2 regions of the Paenibacillus apii genome follow, and region 1 is predicted to be linked to the other one. Evidence: riboswitches for the same ligand, from Rfam matches in the RefSeq annotation. Region 1 holds a riboswitch; the other holds the start of a gene.
The links. A riboswitch is a leader RNA that binds a small molecule or an ion and turns the genes downstream of it on or off. The one in region 1 is predicted to bind ZMP and ZTP.
Positions count from the first base shown of each region.

Region 1 (3,187 bases):
GAAATCGATCGTGCGCGGATAGGCGCTTGCGCCAGCGACGATCAGCTTCGGACGATGCTTGAATGCGGCTTTGCGCACTTCGTCGTAGTCGATAAGGAAGGTGTCTTCCTGAACGCCGTAAGCGACAAAATTATAGAGTAAGCCGGAAGCGTTAACCGGGCTGCCGTGCGTCAGGTGTCCGCCATGGGCCAGGTTCATCCCAAGCACCGTATCTCCCGGATTAAGCGCGGCAAGGTATACGGCCATGTTCGCCTGCGCGCCGGAGTGCGGCTGCACATTGGCATGGTCGGCGCCGAACAGCTGCTTGGCACGGTCGCGGGCCAGATTCTCGACGATGTCCACATCTTCACAGCCGCCATAGTAGCGCTTGCCCGGATAACCCTCAGCATATTTATTCGTCAATACGGAGCCCATTGCCTCGATGACAGCCTCGCTCACGATATTCTCCGAAGCGATCAGCTCGATATTGGCCTTCTGACGCTTCAGCTCTAGTCCCATCGCTTTCAGTACTTCCGGATCACTCTTGCGCAATTGTTCCATTGTTCTTGTTTCCTCCCTGAAATTAAGTTTATGAGATGGGATTTATCCTTCCCTAATCACACAGCTTCGAGCCGCTTTCTTCCTGCTTCCGGTACACGGCGCGCTCGCCGCCGATCAGCGGCGGACGGGTGTAGGCCGCATTCACGCGGGCTTGTCCGATATAGCGCAGCGAAGGCCGGAATGGCACGGCGACGCGGCGCAGATGCATGCCGATCAGCGTCTCGCCGATATCGATGCCTGCATGAGCCTGTACCGTTTCGGCCAGTACGGGATCAGTCATTGCCCGGTAGGCCGCGGCGCCCATTGAACCGCCGGCCCCCGGAATCGGCACCGCCGACACTTCGGTCAAGCCGAGCTGCTCCAGCAGCTTCCGTTCCATTACAATGGCCCGGTTCAAATGCTCACAGCACTGAAATACCGGGGAAAACCCGAATCGCTCCGCAGCCCGGTTCACCCCGGACAACAGCTGCTCAGCCACTTCCAGCGCGCCGCCGGTGCCGATGCGCGTACCGGCCACCTCGCTCGTGCTGACGCCGACAACCAGTATCTTGCCCGGCCCGATCCCGCCGGCTTCCGCCAGCTCTTTCAGCACGAGCAGCGTCTGTTCGGCGATAGACAGGTCCACCGCAAGGCCGCTTCCGCCGCCGGACGGGTCAGGGGCGGCAAAGATTTTATCCTCCGCCCGCTTTCCGTAATTTTTCACCGTTTTACCTCCTCAGAGAACCAAGTTGTCTGATACGGTCAGGATAACATGCCCGCTGCCTGCTCATTCATAGATTTTAAACAAAAAAGAGCAGTCCGCAGACAGCTGCGGAATTGCTCTTTCGCCCAGGCGACCGGCCGTTTATTCCGATGCTCCATCGTGGTTGGTCCACACTTGTCGCCAGTTACACCGGAACCGATTATTTGTCTATATCTTAAATCATGCTGCCCGGAAAATCAACCGCAGCTTGCTAATATTTTTACAGCCGATGCAAGGTTTCAAGCTTATCCAGCAGCTTGTGCAGTGATGAACGGATTTCCGCCGCCGCATATTCATAGTCCTCGCGGCTTCCGCCGAACGGGTCCATAATGTCCGCGCTTGGTATCCGCTGGCGGATCTCGATAATCCGCTGCAGATCGGCTGCTTTCGGTTCCTGTCCCAGCGAAGCGGCCAATTCCGTTCCGGCATACAAGCTGTCAAGCTCCTCCAGATCCCTGCGGACCGCGTCCTCATCCTGCACGTATTCCTTCAGGGTAAACGTCTTGGATACCGCCTTGGGAAAATAGTGCAGCACATGCCGCTTATGACTCTGGGTGAGGGTCAGCACCAGATCGGCCCAATTCAGCAGCTCGCCCGAAAGCTGGGAGGATGTAATTGAGTCGTTAACGCCTTCATCCCGTAATATGGCCGCCGCATGCCTTGACATCGGCGTTCCGGAGATCGCGGAAACCCCGGCGGACCGCACCTCCAGATTGACACCCCGCTCCGCCGACAGTTTACGCATGAGGCCTTCAGCCATTGGACTGCGGCAGGTATTGCCGGTGCAGACGAATAAAATATGAAGCATGCTGATCACCTCCATGGGATTTACTCTTTTGCCGCTATTGTATCAGAAGATGAACAGCAAGCCAAACCCAAGCAGAATCGCCCCGCCGAGCGCTTCCCCATATTCTCCGAGCCCGCGGCTCACACGCCGCCCGAGCAGCAGGCCGGTGACCGACATAATTCCGCCGCAGGCCCCGAAGGCCAGCACCGTCAGCAGCACATGGCTCACAAATACCCCAAGCGACAGGCCGACCGAGAAGGAGTCGATGCTGACGCTGAGCGAAATGAGCAGCATTCCCCACAGCGTACGATGGTCCATCCCTCGCATTTCATTGCTCTCACCGGCGCGGAATGAACCCAGCACCATATGACATCCCAGCGCGACAAGCAGGCCCCCGGCGGCAATTCCCGCTACCCGCCCAAGCAGGTGTCCGACATAGTTTCCGGCAACCAGCCCCAGAAGGGGCATCAGCACATGAAAAAAAGCAACGAGCAAGCCCATTTGCAGCACATGAAGAAGACGGATGCCTCTCATTCCGATTCCTACGCCAAGCGAAAAGGCATCCATGCCCAGAGCGATCGCCATGATTGCAATGGTTACGATCTGGCCCCAACCGGCCTGCACTTCCCCCATGCCCATTCCCATACCTCCATGTCCGAATCTCTTGTACAACCACGATATGCGGACAAGAGGACAAACATTCTATAAATTGGAAAAGGGAGGGCTATTCGGCGTCAATCACGCGGCCGGCGGCGGCCTTCATCAGCCGGTTCATAATCGCGGACCCGAGGCCCGTCTCCGGGCAGGCTTCGGCCAGGATATAAGTCGCCCCCGCTTCATCGAAGCGCCGCAGCGCGGCATAAAGGGAGCGGGCGGCCGTCTCCGGCGAGGCCAGCGGGCCGAGGGAGACGACGCAGTCGGCGGCGCCGGCGGGATACAGGGACAGATGCTCCTCGAAGAGGAGCATCCCCGTCTTCTCGCCGCGCCCGCGGGCCGCTGCCAGCAGGCCCGCAGCCGTCTTCGCCGCGCTCGCCGGCGAAGACCCGCGCACGACGCCGAGCCAGCCCCGCGGCGCGTAGTGCGCGTACTTCATGCCCGGCGCGCGCGGAGCCGGGCTT
Region 1 covers NZ_JAAKGU010000002.1:366,542-369,728, reverse strand. The annotation lists gene G5B47_RS07575 (serine hydroxymethyltransferase) at 1-540, opposite strand, end outside; gene G5B47_RS07570 (TIGR01440 family protein) at 593-1,165, opposite strand; ZMP/ZTP riboswitch at 1,360-1,441, opposite strand; gene G5B47_RS07565 (low molecular weight protein arginine phosphatase) at 1,503-2,090, opposite strand; gene G5B47_RS07560 (manganese efflux pump MntP) at 2,133-2,702, opposite strand; gene G5B47_RS07555 (L-threonylcarbamoyladenylate synthase) at 2,794-3,187, opposite strand, start outside.

Region 2 (3,187 bases), on a different contig from region 1:
AACAGCACCTGCCCAATTAATTCTTCTGTTGACGGATTGATAATATCCATTCGCTCCGTTCCGTCGGGTTTTACAAATTCTCCATTGATATATACCTTGTCAATAAGTTTCATTACTGCATTCCTGTTCATCCATTTACCTCCTATGCGATATTCATGATTACTTGCTTCGTGATTCACTATACTAAGTTCAAGTAACTTGAAGTCAAATATTATTAAAAATAATTTTTGTGGAAACTATCATCTATTTAACTCTAATAACCATGACTTGTTCTTCTTCCATTCATGTGTTATCGTAATTTTTGTACATTCAAGTAACTTGAACAAAGTGATATAGGAGAGAACTATGGAAGAATTTATTTATGGAACCGAACCAAAATACGCAATTAAGGAAGTATCAAAAATAACTAACCTGCCCAAACCAACAATCCGCTATTATGAAGATATCGGTTTGCTGCAAAATATAGCGCGAGATAAGAATAATATCCGCCTGTTCTCTGATGATCAAATTATGAGATTGAGAATGATTCAATGTATGAGAAGCACAGGAATGGGAATTGACATGATTCACCATTATCTCGGCCTCTCAAGGGAAGATAAAATGGAACTGAGAGAGAAGTACTCCATCGTCTTAAATCAAGAAGAAATACTTTTAGCCAAAAAACACGAGATTGAGGCACAACTGGCTCTTATTGAGCACAAAAAAGCTAACTATGAAAAAGATTTAAATGAAGCACAGAACAAACTTGATACTGAAGTATTTAAATTTAATGATGAAACAATCGGATACCCGAATAGGCCATGACCATTCCGTATTCGTTTGCTGCCTCTATGACCTGATCATCACGCAGTGAATTTCCGGTTTGAACCAGGTACCTGACTCCACTTTGAGCAGCTCGATCAATATTATCACGGAAAGGCAGAAAAGCGTCGGAAACATAGGAAACTTCTTTTAAGCCTCTTAGCCAATTTTGCTTCTCAGTTTTCGTAAGCCGATCAGGTACCGCGTTAAAATATTGTGTCCACTGTTTTTCTTCGGCAGGTGTAAAGTCCTCATTAATCCAGCCGTCAATCGCATTATTTACCTCCGTACGGGAGATTCCAGCACAGAAATCCATTTGGTGTACAATCGGATGCAGCCTTAGCCACCAATTGTCCGCTTTTCCCGCTGCAAGTCGTGTACAATGAATTCGTGATTGCTGCCCTGCGCCAATTCCAATTGTCTGGCCATCCAACGCAAAACAAACGGAGTTGGACTGAGTATATTTGAGGGTAATCAGAGCAACGAGAAGATCTCTCTTGGCGTTATCGGGAATTATTTGTTGTGTTGTTACAATGTTCTTAAAGAGTTCCTCTGAAATCTCTATATCATTTCGTTCTTGCTCCATCGTGATACCGAACACAGATCTTGTTTCGATCAGATCAGGTATGTAGTCCGAATTGATCTCTATGATGAGATATTTTCCGTTCTTTTTCTTTTTGAGAAGTGTCAATGCATCCTCATCGTATCCTGGCGCAACAATGATATCGGAGACCTCTTTTTTGAGTAAATTCGCTACGGTCACATCGACCCGATCGCTAAAAGCTGCACAGTCACCAAACGAAGACATTCGGTCCGCCCCTCTGGCTCTTGCATACGCAGTAGCCAAAGGAGACAGTTCCAGACCTTCTACGAAATAAGATTTGACAAGTGACTCACTTAACGGGGAATAAACAGCTGCACCAGCCGGACTTACATGCTTAAACGAGGCTGCTGACGGTTGACCGATACATCGCCTAAGTTCCCGAACAAGCTGAAAAGCATTTAATGCATCTAAAATGTTTATGTAACTTGCATCACCATTTAATATCTTTATGGGCAATGTTCCTTTAGAGTATATTTTCGCCTTATTTTGATGCGGGTTCATGCCATACCGTAGAGCAATCTCCATCTAAATTAATCCCCTTTCAGATTTTCGCAAAATAAAAAAGTATTTGAACTTAAGTCCAAATACTTTGCCCAGGCGAACGGCTGTTATTCTGTGTGCTTCCTCGTGGTTCACCACGTTTACGCCAGTTGCACACACCAAAATTTCACTTTAACTATATCCAGATATTCCTAAAAAAGCAAGCTCGGTTTGCCATTTCTCGATGTGGCGCTTTTCAAACTCTTGGTCACTTAAACTTCTCAAATTCGTTTCTCAACCAGTGCTGATTCTGATGCTCAATATACTGTTCCATTCGAATCAATAAATCAACCAGCTCAGGCTTCGGCTCGGTACCTGCCGCTTTTGGCATCCTTGGTCTATTCCCCCTTTCCCCTGGTTGCTCAGAAACACTATCTTTATATTCTAAATCGATTAGTGGATTGGCCTGCGTATACTTCTTTAAGCGAATCATGGTCTTATAGGGTTCGACGAGGACTTCCAACGGGTCTTTGTTTTTTTTGACAGGGACAATACGATCCATCATCACATTGGGAAATGCGATCCGCCGATCGGCAAGTTCTTGAAAAGACGGAGTCAGATGGCGGTACACCGAATTCTTTAGATGCTGGCCGTTTCCTTTTCCATTCTTACAGGCAATGGCATGCAGAGGCTTCCCCTGGCCTCCTTCTTTTTGCAGCCGAAGTTCAATCCCCTGGGCAATGGGTCCCGCGATATCTTTAAGTGCCGAAAGACCTACAGCAGTTGTGACAATCTCCGCACCGGCAACCGCCTCCGCCACTTCCCCGGTATGATCCAAATGAATCGCCGATACGTTATCCACCATAAAGCTATCCCGGATTGAAATCGAGGAGATTAAGACTGTTACCAAGGAAAGTTTTGACTTTTTCGAGGGGCCAGGGTTATACTTTACCCACGCTTAGTTTTCAACCATGTGTTGAAAAGCGGGGGAACCAGTCTTTTGGGGCGAATCATTCCCTTTGGGAATGTAGGGTACCATCTTACCCGAGTCCGTCAGCTAACCTCGTCAGCAGTGGATGGGTCTAATTTTCTGCTTGAATAATTAGAGACCCTTACCAAGGGTCTCTTTTTTCATCCTCTTGTCTGACTATGGAAGGATTGTGCCGCAATGGCTCCCCCTCAAGCAAATCCCTGAATCGAAGGAGTGTTTGAGGTGAAAAAGGTGAAGTACATAATGGATCTGAACAAAGTTGATATGTTATCCGATGTCGAAAAAGAAGAACTTCGGCAAATTGCTGACAC
Region 2 covers NZ_JAAKGU010000008.1:166,463-169,649, forward strand. The annotation lists gene G5B47_RS17355 (aldehyde dehydrogenase family protein) at 1-131, opposite strand, end outside; gene G5B47_RS17360 (MerR family transcriptional regulator) at 346-804, shown strand; gene G5B47_RS17365 (phosphoribosylaminoimidazolecarboxamide formyltransferase) at 767-1,930, opposite strand; ZMP/ZTP riboswitch at 1,990-2,069, opposite strand; gene G5B47_RS25380 (mannitol dehydrogenase family protein) at 2,154-2,750, opposite strand; cyclic di-AMP (ydaO/yuaA leader) riboswitch at 2,831-2,972, shown strand; gene G5B47_RS17375 (KamA family radical SAM protein) at 3,099-3,187, shown strand, end outside.
Region 2: another riboswitch for ZMP and ZTP. It lies ahead of G5B47_RS17365 (phosphoribosylaminoimidazolecarboxamide formyltransferase); the one in region 1 lies ahead of G5B47_RS07570 (TIGR01440 family protein).